DNA from 4 places in the Pseudomonas sp. Tul2A7 genome. Region 3 is predicted to be linked to each of the others. Evidence: predicted binding sites of a transcription regulator. Region 3 holds the regulator's gene; each other region holds the start of a gene.
The links. Region 3 encodes sigma-54, which starts transcription at its own class of promoters, with help from an activator protein. Its sites were predicted from a motif close to ANTGGCATNNANNTTGCTNT; they were not measured.

Region 1 (3,685 bases), 2.0 Mb from region 3:
TGATGTCGAACGACTGCAGCAGCGGTACACCGGCCTTCATCATGGTCGCCATCTGCCGGGTGAACAGCGCGATGTCCTGGGCCTTGATGCGTTTGCCGAAACTCAACAACGACGCGGATTTTTTGCGCACCTTGCCGGGATTGATCCCCTGTTTACGCAGTTGTGCCTTGATCAGCGCCGGGTTTTGTCCGCTCAGCTCACCGGTGACTTTGCTGCCTTTCCTGTCCGTACCTTCCCAGGCGTAGATACTGATTTTCGCTGCCTTGACCGCCATGTTCAGTCCTTGGTGACCCGATTGATTTCTTCAAGGCTGGTGATGCCTTGCATGGCCTTGTGCAACCCAGATGTGCGCAGATCGTCGAAGCCGTCGCGGCGCATTTGGATGTCGATTTCCAGCGAGTTGCCTTCGGCCATGATCAAGCGTTGCAACTCCGGTGTGTTTTTCACCACTTCATAAATCCCCACGCGTCCCTTGTAACCGCCGTTGCAGTGATCGCAACCGACCGGCTCGTAGATCGTGAAATGGCCGATGCGTTCCTCGGGGAAACCTTCCTTGATCAAGGTTTCGCGTGGGATCTCGATGGGCCTCTTGCAGTGGCTGCACAGTTTTCGCGCCAGGCGCTGAGCGATGATCAGGCTGACCGAGGTGGCGATGTTGAAGCCGGGGATGCCCATGTTGTGCAGACGGGTCAGGGTTTCCGCAGCGCTGTTGGTGTGCAGGGTCGAGAGCACCAGGTGGCCGGTCTGCGCAGCCTTGATCGCGATCTCGGCGGTTTCCAGATCGCGGATCTCGCCAACCATGATCACGTCCGGGTCCTGGCGCAGAAACGAGCGCAGCGCTTGGGCAAAATCGAGGCCCTGTTTGGGGTTGACGTTGACCTGGTTGATGCCTTCCATATTGATCTCCACCGGGTCCTCGGCGGTGGAGATATTGATGTCGACGGTATTGAGGATATTCAGGCCGGTGTACAGCGACACGGTTTTCCCCGAGCCGGTGGGGCCAGTGACCAGAATCATGCCTTGGGGCTGCTTGAGCGCGGCCATGTACAGTTCTTTCTGCGCGGGTTCGTAACCAAGCGCGTCGATGCCGATCTGTGCGCTGGACGGATCGAGGATCCGGATCACCACTTTTTCCCCCCACAGCGTCGGCAGGGTGTTGACCCGGAAATCGATCGACTTGCTCTTCGACAGGCGCATCTTGATCCGCCCGTCCTGCGGCTTGCGCCGCTCCGAAATATCGAGACTGGCCATGACTTTCAAACGTGCGGCGATCCGCCCGGCCAGTTGAATCGGCGGTTTGGCCACCTCGCGCAGCATGCCGTCGGTGCGCACTCGTACCCGGTAGTTCTTCTCGTAGGGCTCGAAGTGCAAATCGGAAGAACCGCTTTTGATCGCATCGAGCAACATCTTGTGAACAAAACGCACCACCGGCGCATCGTCGGCGTCGAGTCCGCCAATCGTGTCTTGCTTGCTGTCGTCGATGGATTCGACATCGAGGCCGTCGAGATCGACATCGGCCATGTCTTCCAGGCCACTGGTGTGGGTGTCGAAAAATTTTTCGATGGCATCGGTGAGCTTGTCGTCCTCGACCAGAATGGCTTCGGTGCTCAGCCCCGTACTGAACTGGATGTCGTTGATTGCTTGATGATTGCTCGGGTCGGAAATGCCTACGAATAGCTTGTTACCTCGCCGCCACAGAGGCAGAGCGTGATGCTGACGCACCAGTTTTTCGCTGACCAGGCCTTTGGGCTGGGTTTCCTTGTCGAGGCAATTTAGATCAACGAACGCCATGCCGAAATGCTCGCTGGCGATCTCGGCTACCTGCCAGCTCTTGACCAGTTTGTTCTGCACCAGATAGCTGACCAGCGACAGGCGATTGCGCTGAGCCTGTTGCCAGGCTTGATGGGCACTTTTTTCTGTCAGCAACTCGGCCTGTACCAGTTGCTTGGCCAGACCGCTCAGAGCGATGTCATTCATGGGGATTCCGCACGCTTGCAGTTCATGACTTATAGCCTAGTCAAGTGACAGCGCCAAACACGGCGGGTGCAGGTGACAAAAAGTGTCAGATAGTGCGGTTACGGGCTGTAGGAAATGGCGTTGTAGAGGGTTCGCGCCCAACGGGCGGGGCTTGGAGGCGTTGGCATGGCCTATGCTGCTTCCCTTGCAGATCATGAGATTTCGACTCATGCATGGAGCGTGTCTATGAAAAAACAACAAGGTTTTACTCTGATCGAACTGCTGATCGTGGTGGCGATCATCGGGATTCTGGCGACCATCGCCTTGCCGCAGTATTCCAAGTATCAGGCGCGGTCGAAGGTAACGGCGGGGCTGGCGGAGATCAGTGCGATGAAAGTGCCGTTCGAAGACACCATCAACCAAGGTACCGATCCGACGCTGACACTGGTGGCCGGTAGTGCCACCGTCACAACGTCAAATTGCGCCGTGACCGCATCGGGCACCGCTTCGACCGGGGCCGGCACCATTGTCTGCACAATCAAGAACGCTCCTGGCCCTGTTCTGGACAAAACCATCACCTTGACCCGTTCATCGGGCACCGGTGCTGGCGTCTGGACTTGCGGCACCACTGTGGCGCCGGACTATTCGCCAAAAGGCTGCACCGCCAGCGGTACATAAGTTGAATGTGTGCTGAACAGAATGCCCCGCAGTGCGGGGCATTTTTCATTGCGCAGCCGTTCACAAAAGCTTCAATAATTTCAGCGTCTTAGGAACTTTCCAAAAAACCGTAACTTGCATGTCGATAATTCGAAGGTCATGCAAATTGCATGATTTCGAAAATTTCGGTAATTCATAAGTTGTTGATTTATAAAGAAAATATTGATTTTCAAAAGTTGGCACAGCGTTCGCAACTACCTTGGTAACCCTGCTGACAAGACAACCAGCAGACTTTCCAGAAAAACAGGAGTTACTCGTATGAAGAAGTTCGCTATCACTGCCGCTGCTGCTACCGCGCTGACCCTGACCATGGCTTCCGGTGCATTCGCACAATCCACTCAGGCTACCCAGGCTCCAATGACTCTGGCTGCCGGTGAAGTCACCGAGATGAAACAAGATACTTCCGATACTTGGATCACCACCAAAGTCAAAGCTGACCTGGTTACCGAAAAAGGCATTCCTGGTACTGACATCAAAGTAGAAACCAACAAAGGCGTTGTATCGCTGTCGTCGACTACTGCTGTAACTGAATCGCAGAAAGACGTTGCTGTAGCGATCGCCAAGAAAATCAAAGGCGTCAAAGCGGTCTCCGCTGACGGCCTGAAAGCCGAGTAAGGCATGACTTCTCGCCTGGACCGGGAGAAGACGCGACAGACGGGCCGAGCAATACGTCTGCCGCAACTTTAGAGTTCATGCGAACGGTCACACGGATGTGACCATTACAGGCCCCGCCACTTGTGTCGGGGCCTGTTCTATTTCAGAGACGCAACAAAACAACTGTAGGAGTGAGCCTGCTCGCGATAGCGGTGTATCAGTCGATTGATGTGTCGACTGACCTAACGCCATCGCGAGCAGGCTCACTCCTACAAGGGGGTTGGTGTTGAGTCAGTTACCGCGTTTGCTGTTGATCTGCCGCAGGCGATTGCCTTCAAAGCGCAGGTATTGGTACATGCCGTTGCTCGGACCGTAAGTCCATTCCTCGACCTGAAACTCTTCGCGACGATTGGCGCTG
Region 2 (3,685 bases), 670 kb from region 3:
GATCGATCGGCACCAGTTTGGCGTTTTCGAGCGCACGCTCGAGCACCGCCATGTCGAACTCTTTCTCTTCGTGCTCAACGCGACCGCGTTTGGCGGCAGTCTTCGGATTGACCGAAATGACCCCACAGTACTCCGGCATGTGCCGGGCGAAATCGGCGGTGCCAATCTCGTTGGCCGTGTCGATGATGTCCTGCTTGTGCGCCACGATCAGCGGACGCAGGACCAGTTTGTCGGTCACGCAGTCGATCACCGACAGGTTCGGCAGCGTCTGGCTCGACACCTGGGAGATCGCCTCGCCGGTGACCAGCGCCTCGATGTGCAGACGGTCGGCGATGTTGGAAGCCGCGCGCAACATCATACGCTTCAATACGACGCCCATATGACTGTTATCGACTTTGCCGAGAATTTCGCCCAACACTTCTTCGAACGGAACACTGACAAATAGCACGCGTTGCGAGCTGCCGTACTTCTTCCAGATGAAATGCGCGACTTCCATCACGCCCAATTCGTGGGCACGACCGCCCAGATTGAAGAAGCAGAAGTGCGTCATCAGGCCGCGACGAATGATCTGGTAGGCCGCAACGGTCGAGTCAAAGCCGCCGGACATCAATACCAGCGTCTGCTCCAACGCACCCAGCGGGTAACCGCCGATGCCGTTGTGCTGGCTGTGGATCACAAACAACCGTTTGTCGCGAACTTCGATCCGGACTTCGATTTCCGGCGCTTTCAGGTCGATACCGGCGGCACCGCACTCACGACGCAGCTTGCTGCCGACGTATTTTTCGACGTCCATCGAGCTGAAGGTATGCTTGCCGGCACGCTTGCAGCGCACCGAGAAAATCTTCCCGGCCAGCGCAGCGCCATAGTGCTGCTTGCACTTCTCGGTGATGTCGTCGAAGTCGCCCAGCGGGTACTCGTCGATCTGCAGGAAGTGCGCGATGCCCGGCATGCAGGTCAGGCGCTCACCCATCTCTTTCAAGGCTTTAGGGTCGGTAACGCGGGTTTCCAGCTCGAGATTGTCCCACACACCGTTCACCACCACGGCCGGGTCCAGGTCACGGAGCACGGTGCGGATGTTCTTGGCCAACTGGCGGATGAACTTCGTCCGGACAGGTCGGCTTTTGATGGTGATCTCGGGGAAGACTTTTACGATTAGTTTCATGAAAACAGCGCGCGAACGGCCAGCCGAAAAAGGGGGGCGCGGATTATAGCGGAAATTGCTCAAGGTTTAACCAGTTAATGTGCAGAAGGTTTTGCATGCACCAAAACAGGTCATTTGCAGATTGTGACGCTACATTAAAGGGCGATATTTTCTGCTTTAAGAAGCTCCGCACCTTAATAAGCGTGAATTTGGGGCAAAAAACCCATGCTGGGGCACTGGCATGCAATTTGCTCCCTTGTGAGGCAGGTTGCCTTGGCAGAGTATTCGCGCCGGCATCACCACTATTAAGGGCATCCACTACCAGCCCTAATTCACCCGGAGGACACTATGTCGAAGTCGGTTCAACTCATCAAAGATCATGACGTCAAGTGGATTGATCTGCGCTTCACGGACACCAAAGGCACACAGCACCACGTGACCATGCCGGCTCGCGATGCGCTGGAAGACGACTTCTTCGAAGTCGGCAAGATGTTCGACGGTTCCTCCATCGCTGGCTGGAAAGGCATCGAAGCCTCCGACATGATCCTGCTGCCGGACGACGAAACTGCCGTGCTCGACCCGTTCACCGAAGACGCCACCCTGATCCTGGTGTGCGACATCATCGAACCGTCGACCATGCAAGGTTACGATCGCGACCCGCGCGCCATCGCTCACCGTGCCGAGGAATACCTGAAGACCACCGGTATCGGTGACACCGTATTCGCCGGTCCAGAGCCTGAGTTCTTCATCTTCGACGAAGTGAAGTTCAAGTCCGACATCTCTGGTTCGATGTTCAAGATCTACTCCGAACAAGGTTCGTGGATGTCCGACCAGGACATCGAAGGCGGCAACAAAGGCCACCGCCCAGGTATCAAAGGTGGTTACTTCCCGGTTCCGCCGTTCGACCACGATCACGAAATCCGTACTGCCATGTGCAACGCACTGGAAGAAATGGGCCAGACCGTTGAAGTTCACCACCACGAAGTGGCAACTGCCGGTCAGAACGAAATCGGTGTCAAGTTCAACACCCTGGTGAAAAAAGCTGACGAAGTTCAGACGCTGAAATACGTTGTCCACAACGTGGCTGACGCCTACGGCCGCACCGCTACCTTCATGCCGAAGCCACTGTACGGTGACAACGGTTCGGGTATGCACGTGCACATGTCCATCGCCAAAGATGGCAAGAACACCTTCGCTGGCGAAGGCTATGCCGGCCTGTCCGAAACCGCTCTGTACTTCATCGGCGGTATCATCAAGCATGGTAAGGCACTGAACGGCTTCACCAACCCGGCCACCAACTCCTACAAGCGTCTGGTGCCAGGTTTCGAAGCGCCAGTGATGCTGGCCTACTCGGCTCGCAACCGTTCCGCGTCGATCCGTATTCCTTACGTCAACAGCCCACGTGGCCGTCGTATCGAAGCGCGGTTCCCGGATCCGGCTGCCAACCCGTACCTGGCTTTCGCAGCACTGCTGATGGCTGGCCTGGACGGTATCCAGAACAAGATCCACCCAGGCGACGCTGCCGACAAAAACCTGTACGACCTGCCGCCTGAAGAGGCGAAAGAGATCCCGCAAGTTTGCGGCAGCCTGAAAGAAGCTCTGGAAGAGCTGGATAAAGGCCGTGCGTTCCTGACCAAGGGCGGCGTGTTCTCCGACGACTTCATCGACGCTTACATCGCGCTGAAATCCGAAGAAGAAATCAAGGTCCGTACCTTCGTACACCCACTGGAATATGAGCTGTACTACAGCTGCTGATCCGGTAGCGCTGCGCTACGCGGCGTGAGTGAAAGAGGCCTCCTTCGGGAGGCCTTTTCTATTGCCTGCGATTTATGGCGTCACGCAGATCCCTGCTCGCGAAGGCGTCGTATCAGTCGCCATCACCGCCAATGACGCACCGCATTCGCGAGCAGGCTCGCTCCCACAGGGGATTTGTGGCGCCTGAATGATCTCCGGATGTTTACCGAGTTGGGCCAACCGCAGCGTCTGTCCTATGCTGCACCCCATCGTTTTCAATCCGGTCGATTTCATGGGTCGCATCTTTATCTACATACTGCTGCTGATCGCCCTGCCCGCCGCCGCGCAGATCTACAAGTACACCGATGCCAATGGCAACACGGTCTACAGCGATCACTCGCCAGACGGCGTGCAGGCGCAGCCCGTGGAGTTGCCGCCGCTCAACCGTGTCGAGCCTCAGGCGCCCAGCGCACCGGCCACCTCTGGCACGGACAATCGCCAGCCGGCACGCAGCGATGTCTATGAGATTCTGGAAATCGCCGGCCTGCCCACCGAAGAAGCCCTGCGCGCCAATAACGGCACGTTCACCGTCAACGTGCTGATCAAACCGCGCCTGCGGCCACCGCATCAATTAAGACTGGTATTGGACGATGAACCCTACGGTCAGCCGAGCAACGTGCCGATCCTGCAACTGGTGAACGTGGATCGCGGCGAACATCGTCTCGCCGTGCAAGTGATCGACGGGCAGACGATCATTCAGCAGAGCCCGCCAGCGGCCCTTAGCGTACAGCGAGTACACAAGCCATGATT
Region 3 (3,685 bases):
GCCGTTGTCCTCAAGGACATCCAGAGCCGTACTTTTACCCGAGCCGGAACGGCCGCTGACGATGATCAAACGCATGATTAATGCCCGTTCTGCTCGCTCAGGACGACCTGATACAAGGCTTCGCTACTCGGTGCGCTACGCAGCTTTTCGCGCACTTCCTTACGATCCAGCATGCTGGCGATCTGACGTAGCAACTCCAGATGCGCATCGGTGGCGGCTTCCGGGACCAGCAAAACAAACAGCAGGTCAACCGGAGCGCCGTCAATGGCGTCGAAATCGATCGGAGCGTCAAGGTGCATCAGCGCGCTGATCGGCGCTTGGCAACCCTTGAGGCGGCAATGGGGGATGGCGATGCCGTTGCCAAAACCGGTGGAACCGAGTTTTTCACGGGCAATCAACGCCTCGAAGACATCTTGCATCTCCAGAGCCGGCACTTCGCGGGCGATCAGGTTGGCAATTTGTTCGAGGGCTTTCTTTTTACTGCCACCCGGCACGTTCACGAGGGAACGGCCGGGGGTCAGGATACTTTCAAGTCGGATCATGGAATGGGGGGTTATCGACCGGTCGCGCCCTGGAGGAGGCTTTGGGTCTTTTCCTTATGCTTTTTGAGTTGGCGATCCAGCTTGTCGGTCAGCAGGTCAATGGCGGCATACATGTCGTCATGCTCGGCATTGGCAACCACTTCTCCGCCGGGAATATGCAAGGTGGCTTCGATTTTCTGCTTCAGCTTTTCGACGCACATCGTGACTTGCACGTTGGTGATCTTGTCGAAATGGCGCTCTAATCGGTCGAGTTTTTCGTTGATGTAGGTGCGCAGAGGTTCGGTCACTTCCAGTTGGTGTCCACTGATGTTGACTTGCATACAGCTTCTCCTTCGTTGCCAGTGCATAAAGCGGCAGGCTGGATAGCCTGCCACTGGAACGCTGTAACGTGGCTTACATCAACCGCTTGCGTTCGCTCGAAGGCGCGATCCCGAGGGATTCGCGGTACTTGGCGACGGTGCGGCGAGCCACCTGAATGCCTTGTGCCTCCAGTAAACCAGCGATCTTGCTGTCACTCAACGGCTTTTTCTGATTTTCCGCGGCAACCAGTTTTTTGATGATCGCGCGAATCGCCGTGGACGAGCATTCGCCGCCTTCAGAGGTGCTGACGTGGCTGGAGAAAAAGTATTTCAGTTCATAAATACCGCGCGGGGTATGCATGAACTTCTGCGTGGTCACCCGGGAAATCGTCGATTCGTGCATGCCCACGGCTTCGGCGATGTCATGCAGCACCAGTGGCTTCATGGCTTCGTCGCCGTACTCCAGAAAACCGCGCTGATGCTCGACGATCTGGGTGGCTACTTTCATCAGGGTTTCGTTGCGGCTCTGCAGGCTCTTGATGAACCAGCGGGCTTCCTGCAACTGATTGCGCATGAACGTGTTGTCGGCGCTGGTGTCGGCGCGACGGACGAAACCGGCGTATTGGGCGTTGACGCGCAGACGCGGCACCGATTCCTGATTCAGTTCGACCAGCCAGCGCTCATTGTCCTTGCGTACGATGACGTCAGGGACGACGTATTCGGCTTCAGTGGACTCGATCTGTGAGCCCGGACGCGGATTGAGGCTTTGCACCAGCTCGATGACCTGGCGCAACTCGTCTTCCTTGAGCTTCATGCGCCGCATCAACTGGCTGTAGTCGCGGCCGCCGAGCAGGTCGATGTAATCGCTGACCAGACGCTTGGCTTCAGCCAGCCAAGGCGTCTTGGCTGGCAGCTGGCGCAATTGCAGCAGCAGGCACTCGCCGAGGTTGCGCGCGCCGATGCCGGCCGGTTCAAACTGCTGGATGCGGTGCAGGACGGCTTCGATTTCGTCCAGTTCGATGTCCAGTTCCGGGTCGAACGCCTCAAGGATCTCTTCGAGGGTTTCGTCCAGGTAGCCCTGATTGTTGATGCAGTCGATCAGGGTCACGGCGATCAGGCGATCGGTGTCGGACATCGGCGCGAGGTTCAGTTGCCACAGCAGGTGGCTTTGCAGGCTCTCGCCAGCGGAGGTGCGGGTGGTGAAGTCCCACTCGTCATCATCGCTGCTGGGCAGGCTGCTGGCGCTGGTCTGGTAAACGTCTTCCCAGGCGGTGTCGACCGGAAGCTCGTTGGGAATGCGCTCGTTCCATTCGCCGTCCTCGAGGTTGTCCACCGTCGGGGCGGTTTCCTGATAGGAGGGTTCCTGGATTTCGGTGGGTTTCTGTTCGGCGTTGTCGGCCATGGGGTCGGAATTGTCGAAGTCGTCGCCTTCTTCCTGGCGTTCGAGCATCGGATTGGATTCCAGAGCCTCCTGGATTTCCTGTTGCAGATCCAGGGTCGACAATTGGAGCAGGCGGATGGCCTGTTGCAGCTGCGGTGTCATCGTCAGCTGCTGGCCCATTCTCAAGACTAGCGATGGTTTCATGGCAGGGGCTTAACACCTTATTCGCCGGCGCTATGCGCCATCCACTACAGGGCGCCGGGGCGCCAAACTTAAGCAAATTATATGCCTGAAACTGAAGTGTTTGCCTAGAGCGCTGTAACAATTAAAGCGTATTAATTCCTGCTTGAATCGATACAGCGCCCTGGCGGCGCACCGGGCACTGTCGCGCTTACAGGCGGAACTCGTGACCCAGATACACTTCCTTGACCAGATCGTTGGCCAGGATGGTTTCTGCATCGCCTTCAGCAATGAGTTGGCCATCGTTGACGATGTAAGCGGTTTCGCAGATGTCCAGCGTCTCACGGACGTTGTGGTCGGTGATCAATACACCGATGCCCTTGGCCTTGAGGTGGTGGATGATCTGCTTGATGTCGCCGACCGAAATCGGATCGACACCGGCAAACGGTTCGTCGAGCAGGATGAATTTCGGTGCCGTTGCCAGCGCGCGAGCGATTTCCACCCGGCGGCGTTCACCACCGGACAGGCTCATGCCGAGGTTGTCGCGGATGTGGCTGATGTGGAATTCCTGCAGCAGGCTTTCCAGCTCCTTGCGGCGACCGGCCTTGTCGAGTTCCTGACGGGTCTCGAGGATGGCCATGATGTTGTCAGCCACCGACAGTTTGCGGAAGATCGACGCTTCTTGCGGCAGATAGCCGATCCCGGCCTTTGCACGGCCGTGCATCGGCTGGTGGCTGACGTCCAGATCATCGATCAGTACGCGGCCCTGATCGGCCTGCACCAGGCCGACGATCATGTAGAAGCACGTGGTCTTGCCGGCACCGTTGGGGCCGAGCAGACCTACGATCTGACCGCTGTCGATCGACAGGCTGACGTCACGCACGACCTGGCGGCTTTTATAGGCCTTGGCCAGGTGCTGAGCTTTCAGAGTTGCCATTACTGGTTTTTCTCTTCGGTTTTCTTCTTCGGCTGGATCACCATGTCGATGCGCGGACGCGATTCGGTGACTTTGCTGCCGGTAGCGCGACCGGCGCTGGCCAGTTTCTTCACGGTGTCGTAGACGATTTTCTCGCCCTGGGTGGTGTTGTTGTCTTTATCGACAACCTTGGCCTTGTCGATCAGTACGACGCGATTTTGCGCGGCGTGGTACTGAATCGTCACGCCCCAGCCCTGAACGGGTTTGGTGTCGCCGGCAGTCTGCAGTTGTTCGAAGTAGGCGAGGTTGCCGACCGACGTCACAACGTCGATATCACCGGTCGAGGTGCGGGTGATGGTCACGGTGT
Region 4 (3,685 bases), 980 kb from region 3:
CGCTCCTTGATCCACTCGCAGAAACGGCTCATGCCATAGCGACTGAGGCCCTGCTCGGCGATCCCGCGAATCTCCAGCCACGTCGAGTTGATGTTCTCCCACATGTCCGCCGTGATGCGCCCGCGCACGGCGTGCGCACTGGCCCGCGCCGCGCCGAGGCAGCTGTAGATGCTCGCCGGATTGGCCGCATCGAGGGCGAAAAAGTGCAACAGGCGCTCGGCATGCAGCGCGCCATGGCGCTCCAGATAATCGTCGAGGGTGCCGGTGATCAGCAACGGCATGGCCAATTCGTGCAAACCGTCGCCGCGACCGTCCTGCGGCATCAACGACAGCGAGTAACTGATGTCGAGCATCCGGGCGAGGTTTTCCGCCCGCTCCAGGTAACGCGACATCCAATACAGATCCGAGGCAGTTCTACTTAACATGGCAAGCTTCCTTCAATCCTCGACCACCCAGGTGTCCTTGGTTCCGCCGCCCTGGGAGGAATTCACCACCAGGGAGCCTTCGCGCAGCGCGACACGGGTCAAACCGCCGGGCACCACCCGTGTTTCGCGCCCGGACAGCACAAACGGACGCAAGTCGATATGGCGCGGTGCGATACCGTTTTCGACAAAAGTCGGGCAGGTCGACAGCGACAGCGTCGGTTGCGCGATGTACGCGTGCGGCTTGGCCTTGATCCGTTCGCGGAAGGCATCAATTTCGGCCTTCGTCGACGCCGGCCCCACCAACATCCCGTAACCGCCGGAACCCTGGGTTTCCTTGACCACCAGATCTGGAAGATTGGCCAGCACGTGGGAAAGTTCAGACGGGTTGCGGCATTGCCAGGTCGGCACGTTCTTCAGGATCGGTTCTTCGTCGAGATAAAAACGGATCATGTCGGTAACAAACGGATACACCGATTTGTCATCCGCCACACCGGTGCCGATGGCGTTGGCCAGCACCACATTGCCGGAGCGATAGGACGACAGCAGCCCCGGCACACCGAGCATCGAGTCGGGATTGAACGCCAGCGGGTCGAGGAACGCGTCGTCGAGGCGGCGGTAGATCACGTCCACCGCTTTCGGGCCGTCGGTGGTGCGCATGAACACTTTGTCGTCACGCACGAACAGATCCGCGCCTTCGACCAGTTCCACGCCCATTTCCCGGGCGAGAAACGCGTGCTCGAAGAATGCACTGTTGAAGCGTCCGGGCGTCAGCACCACGACGCTCGGGTCGTCGATCGGACTTGAGCTTTTCAGGGTGTCGAGTAGCAGGTTCGGGTAGTGATCGATCGGCGCAATGCGCTGCGCGGCAAACAGCTCCGGGAACAGGCGCATCATCATCTTGCGGTCTTCGAGCATATAGCTGACGCCGCTCGGGGTGCGCAGGTTGTCTTCGAGCACGTAATAAGTGCCGTCGCCATCGCGCACCAGATCGACGCCGGAGATGTGCGAATAGATATCACGGTGCAGATCGAGGCCTTGCATCGCCAACTGATATTGCTCGTTGGCCAGCACCTGTTCCGCAGGAATGATCCCGGCCTTGATGATGCGCTGCTCATGATAGAGGTCAGCGAGAAACATGTTCAGCGCCTTGACCCGCTGGATGCAGCCGCGCTCGACGATTCGCCACTCGCTGGCGGGAATGCTGCGCGGGATGGTGTCGAAAGGAATCAGGCGCTCGGTGCCCTGCTCGTCGCCATAGAGCGTGAAAGTGATCCCGGCGCGATGGAACAGCAAGTCAGCCTCGCGTCGCCGTTGGGCCAGCAGCTCGTCAGGCGTGTCGGCCAGCCAGCGGGCGAACTCGCGATAATGCGGGCGAACCTGGCCGCCGGCATCGTACATCTCATCAAAATAGGTGCGGATCATGCCGTACTCCTTGTCACCCGGACATACAGGCCTTCGCAAGGCCCGTGCCATCGGCATAAACGCTTTGATTTCAATCGGTTGGAAATACACGCCGCAGGCACCGCACCATTCCTGTGCGGCAAATGCCCCAACCGGATTGCCCCCGCTTCATTGCGACGCACTGCATCGCCTATCACCAGCATAGTCAGAGTTGATTTCACTGCCCGGCACTGCCTGCGGATAATCCGCGCATTCGCTGCAAAACTTCCCCGCGCACAGCGCCGCGAAGTCGCCAGCTCAACTGACCTGGACTGCCCTCGCAGCCCGCCCCGCTGTAACCCTGACCGGTTTCCTCTCCTTATCGGTCTTCCCTTTTAGCCACCCTCTCCGGTGGTTTTTTTTTGCCTCGGTTTCTTGTTTCAGGGTTTTGCTTACGCCGGAAATGACAACGGCCAACCCGAAGGTCAGCCGTTGTTCAACAAATGAAACCAGAGATCAGTTCAAACGGTGGCGGTTGCGCACCTCCTGTTTCACACCCCAGCCTTCGATAATGCCGCCCAGAGGTTCAACCACGGCAGAGAAACCCTGCTCGAAGTCGCCGATATCGTCATAGGTCGCGTACATCACTTTGCTCAATTCCAGCGCCCACGCACCGTCATCACGCACGCTGACCTGGGCATTGATGGACTCACCGCGAAATTTGCCTGCCGCCCTGCGCGCCCGCTCCTCGTCCGGGAAAATCGCGTAGAACTCGATGGGATGGAATCGGGAAAAATCGAAACCGCCTTCTTTCATGCGGCGCAGAACATTGCTGCTGATGTCTTCTTGATAGGCTGTGCTCATGAATCGTCCCCCTCGCATAGATGGATAGACTTTCCGTATTCCCGCCCCGGGCCTTAGGCCAAAGTACGACGGCAACGTGGTTGCACGCGGGAACAAGCATGTAGCTGACAAGACCAGACCTTAGCGATCCGTTCGCTGATCTCGCTTGCAGAGTAGCCCCAAGTTAGAGCCGCTGCCAAGGCCTGGTGTTGAAGGTGACAAGAAGAATTTCAGATTGGGGTGATGCTGCGGATTTCGATGCTGTTCTGGGTTTTCAGGCTTTTCACCCCGGCATCGGCGGTGCGCCCTTCCAGATCGTTTAGATCCAGTTCGGCGGCGACAGGGAGTAGTCGCGCCTTGACCATTCGAGCGGCCTCATCATCAGTGGGGCATTCCGCCTGCTCGAACACCTCATCGACAATTTCACCATGATCGTCCACGAAAGTGACTTTCCACTTTTGCATCGGTGCCTCCTCGATCAAACCCGCAAGTGGGCTTACACCTAAATCGACTGGTACGCCGAAAGTTGGTTCAAAAGGATTACAGCGGGCGAAGATGAAAAAACGACATCTACTGTAGGAGTGAGCCTGGTCGCGATGTCGATTTCCCATCCAACGGTGATGTTGGTAGACAGACCGTAATCGCGAGCAGGCTCACTCCTACAAAGTTTTGCAGCGATTATTTAATCGTTGCTTGGCTTGTTGATCGCCTGCAGCACGTACTGCGGCAAAGCGAAGGCGCCGATGTGGATTTCCGGGTTGTAGTAGCGAGTGACGATGCCGCTGCCAATGAAGCGCTGTTGCAGGGTTTCACGGCTCAGCTTGCGGTAAGCCGGGTTGGTCGAGCCCCAGGCAAAGGTCATCGAGCCACCGATGTAGGTCGGCACTGCGGCTTGATAGAAGTGCCAGTCCGGGAACAGGCTGTTCAGACGCCCGGCCGTGGTTTTCACTTCGTCGATCTGCATGAACGGCGTGCCGTTCTGGGTCACGAGGATGCCGCCCTCGTTCAGGCAGCGATGGCACGCCTGGTAAAAGTTC

Region 1: ACOYXJ_RS13920 (pilin) is a predicted target of sigma-54. The motif match lies at 2,137-2,156, and genes of this name have one in related genera.
Region 2: glnA (glutamate--ammonia ligase) is a predicted target of sigma-54. The motif match lies at 1,377-1,396, and genes of this name have one in related genera.
Region 4: ACOYXJ_RS00340 (circularly permuted type 2 ATP-grasp protein) is a predicted target of sigma-54. The motif match lies at 1,880-1,899, and genes of this name have one in related genera.

What each region holds. Positions count from the first base shown of each region.
Region 1 is NZ_CP186499.1:3,075,251-3,078,935, forward strand. Features, by position in the region: gene ACOYXJ_RS13910 (type II secretion system F family protein) at 1-274, opposite strand, end outside; gene pilB (type IV-A pilus assembly ATPase PilB) at 277-1,977, opposite strand; gene ACOYXJ_RS13920 (pilin) at 2,203-2,634, shown strand; gene ACOYXJ_RS13925 (BON domain-containing protein) at 2,932-3,288, shown strand; gene ACOYXJ_RS13930 (DUF2845 domain-containing protein) at 3,559-3,685, opposite strand, start outside.
Region 2 is NZ_CP186499.1:1,698,861-1,702,545, forward strand. Features, by position in the region: gene thiI (tRNA uracil 4-sulfurtransferase ThiI) at 1-1,162, opposite strand, end outside; gene glnA (glutamate--ammonia ligase) at 1,490-2,896, shown strand; gene ACOYXJ_RS07610 (DUF4124 domain-containing protein) at 3,168-3,683, shown strand; gene ACOYXJ_RS07615 (DUF4124 domain-containing protein) at 3,680-3,685, shown strand, end outside.
Region 3 is NZ_CP186499.1:1,031,545-1,035,229, reverse strand. Features, by position in the region: gene rapZ (RNase adapter RapZ) at 1-75, opposite strand, end outside; gene ptsN (PTS IIA-like nitrogen regulatory protein PtsN) at 78-542, opposite strand; gene hpf (ribosome hibernation-promoting factor, HPF/YfiA family) at 554-862, opposite strand; gene ACOYXJ_RS04880 (RNA polymerase factor sigma-54) at 936-2,426, opposite strand; gene lptB (LPS export ABC transporter ATP-binding protein) at 2,614-3,339, opposite strand; gene lptA (lipopolysaccharide transport periplasmic protein LptA) at 3,339-3,685, opposite strand, start outside.
Region 4 is NZ_CP186499.1:55,764-59,448, forward strand. Features, by position in the region: gene ACOYXJ_RS00335 (alpha-E domain-containing protein) at 1-425, opposite strand, end outside; gene ACOYXJ_RS00340 (circularly permuted type 2 ATP-grasp protein) at 438-1,847, opposite strand; gene ACOYXJ_RS00345 (ribonuclease E inhibitor RraB) at 2,322-2,669, opposite strand; gene ACOYXJ_RS00350 (hypothetical protein) at 2,879-3,112, opposite strand; gene speE (polyamine aminopropyltransferase) at 3,331-3,685, opposite strand, start outside.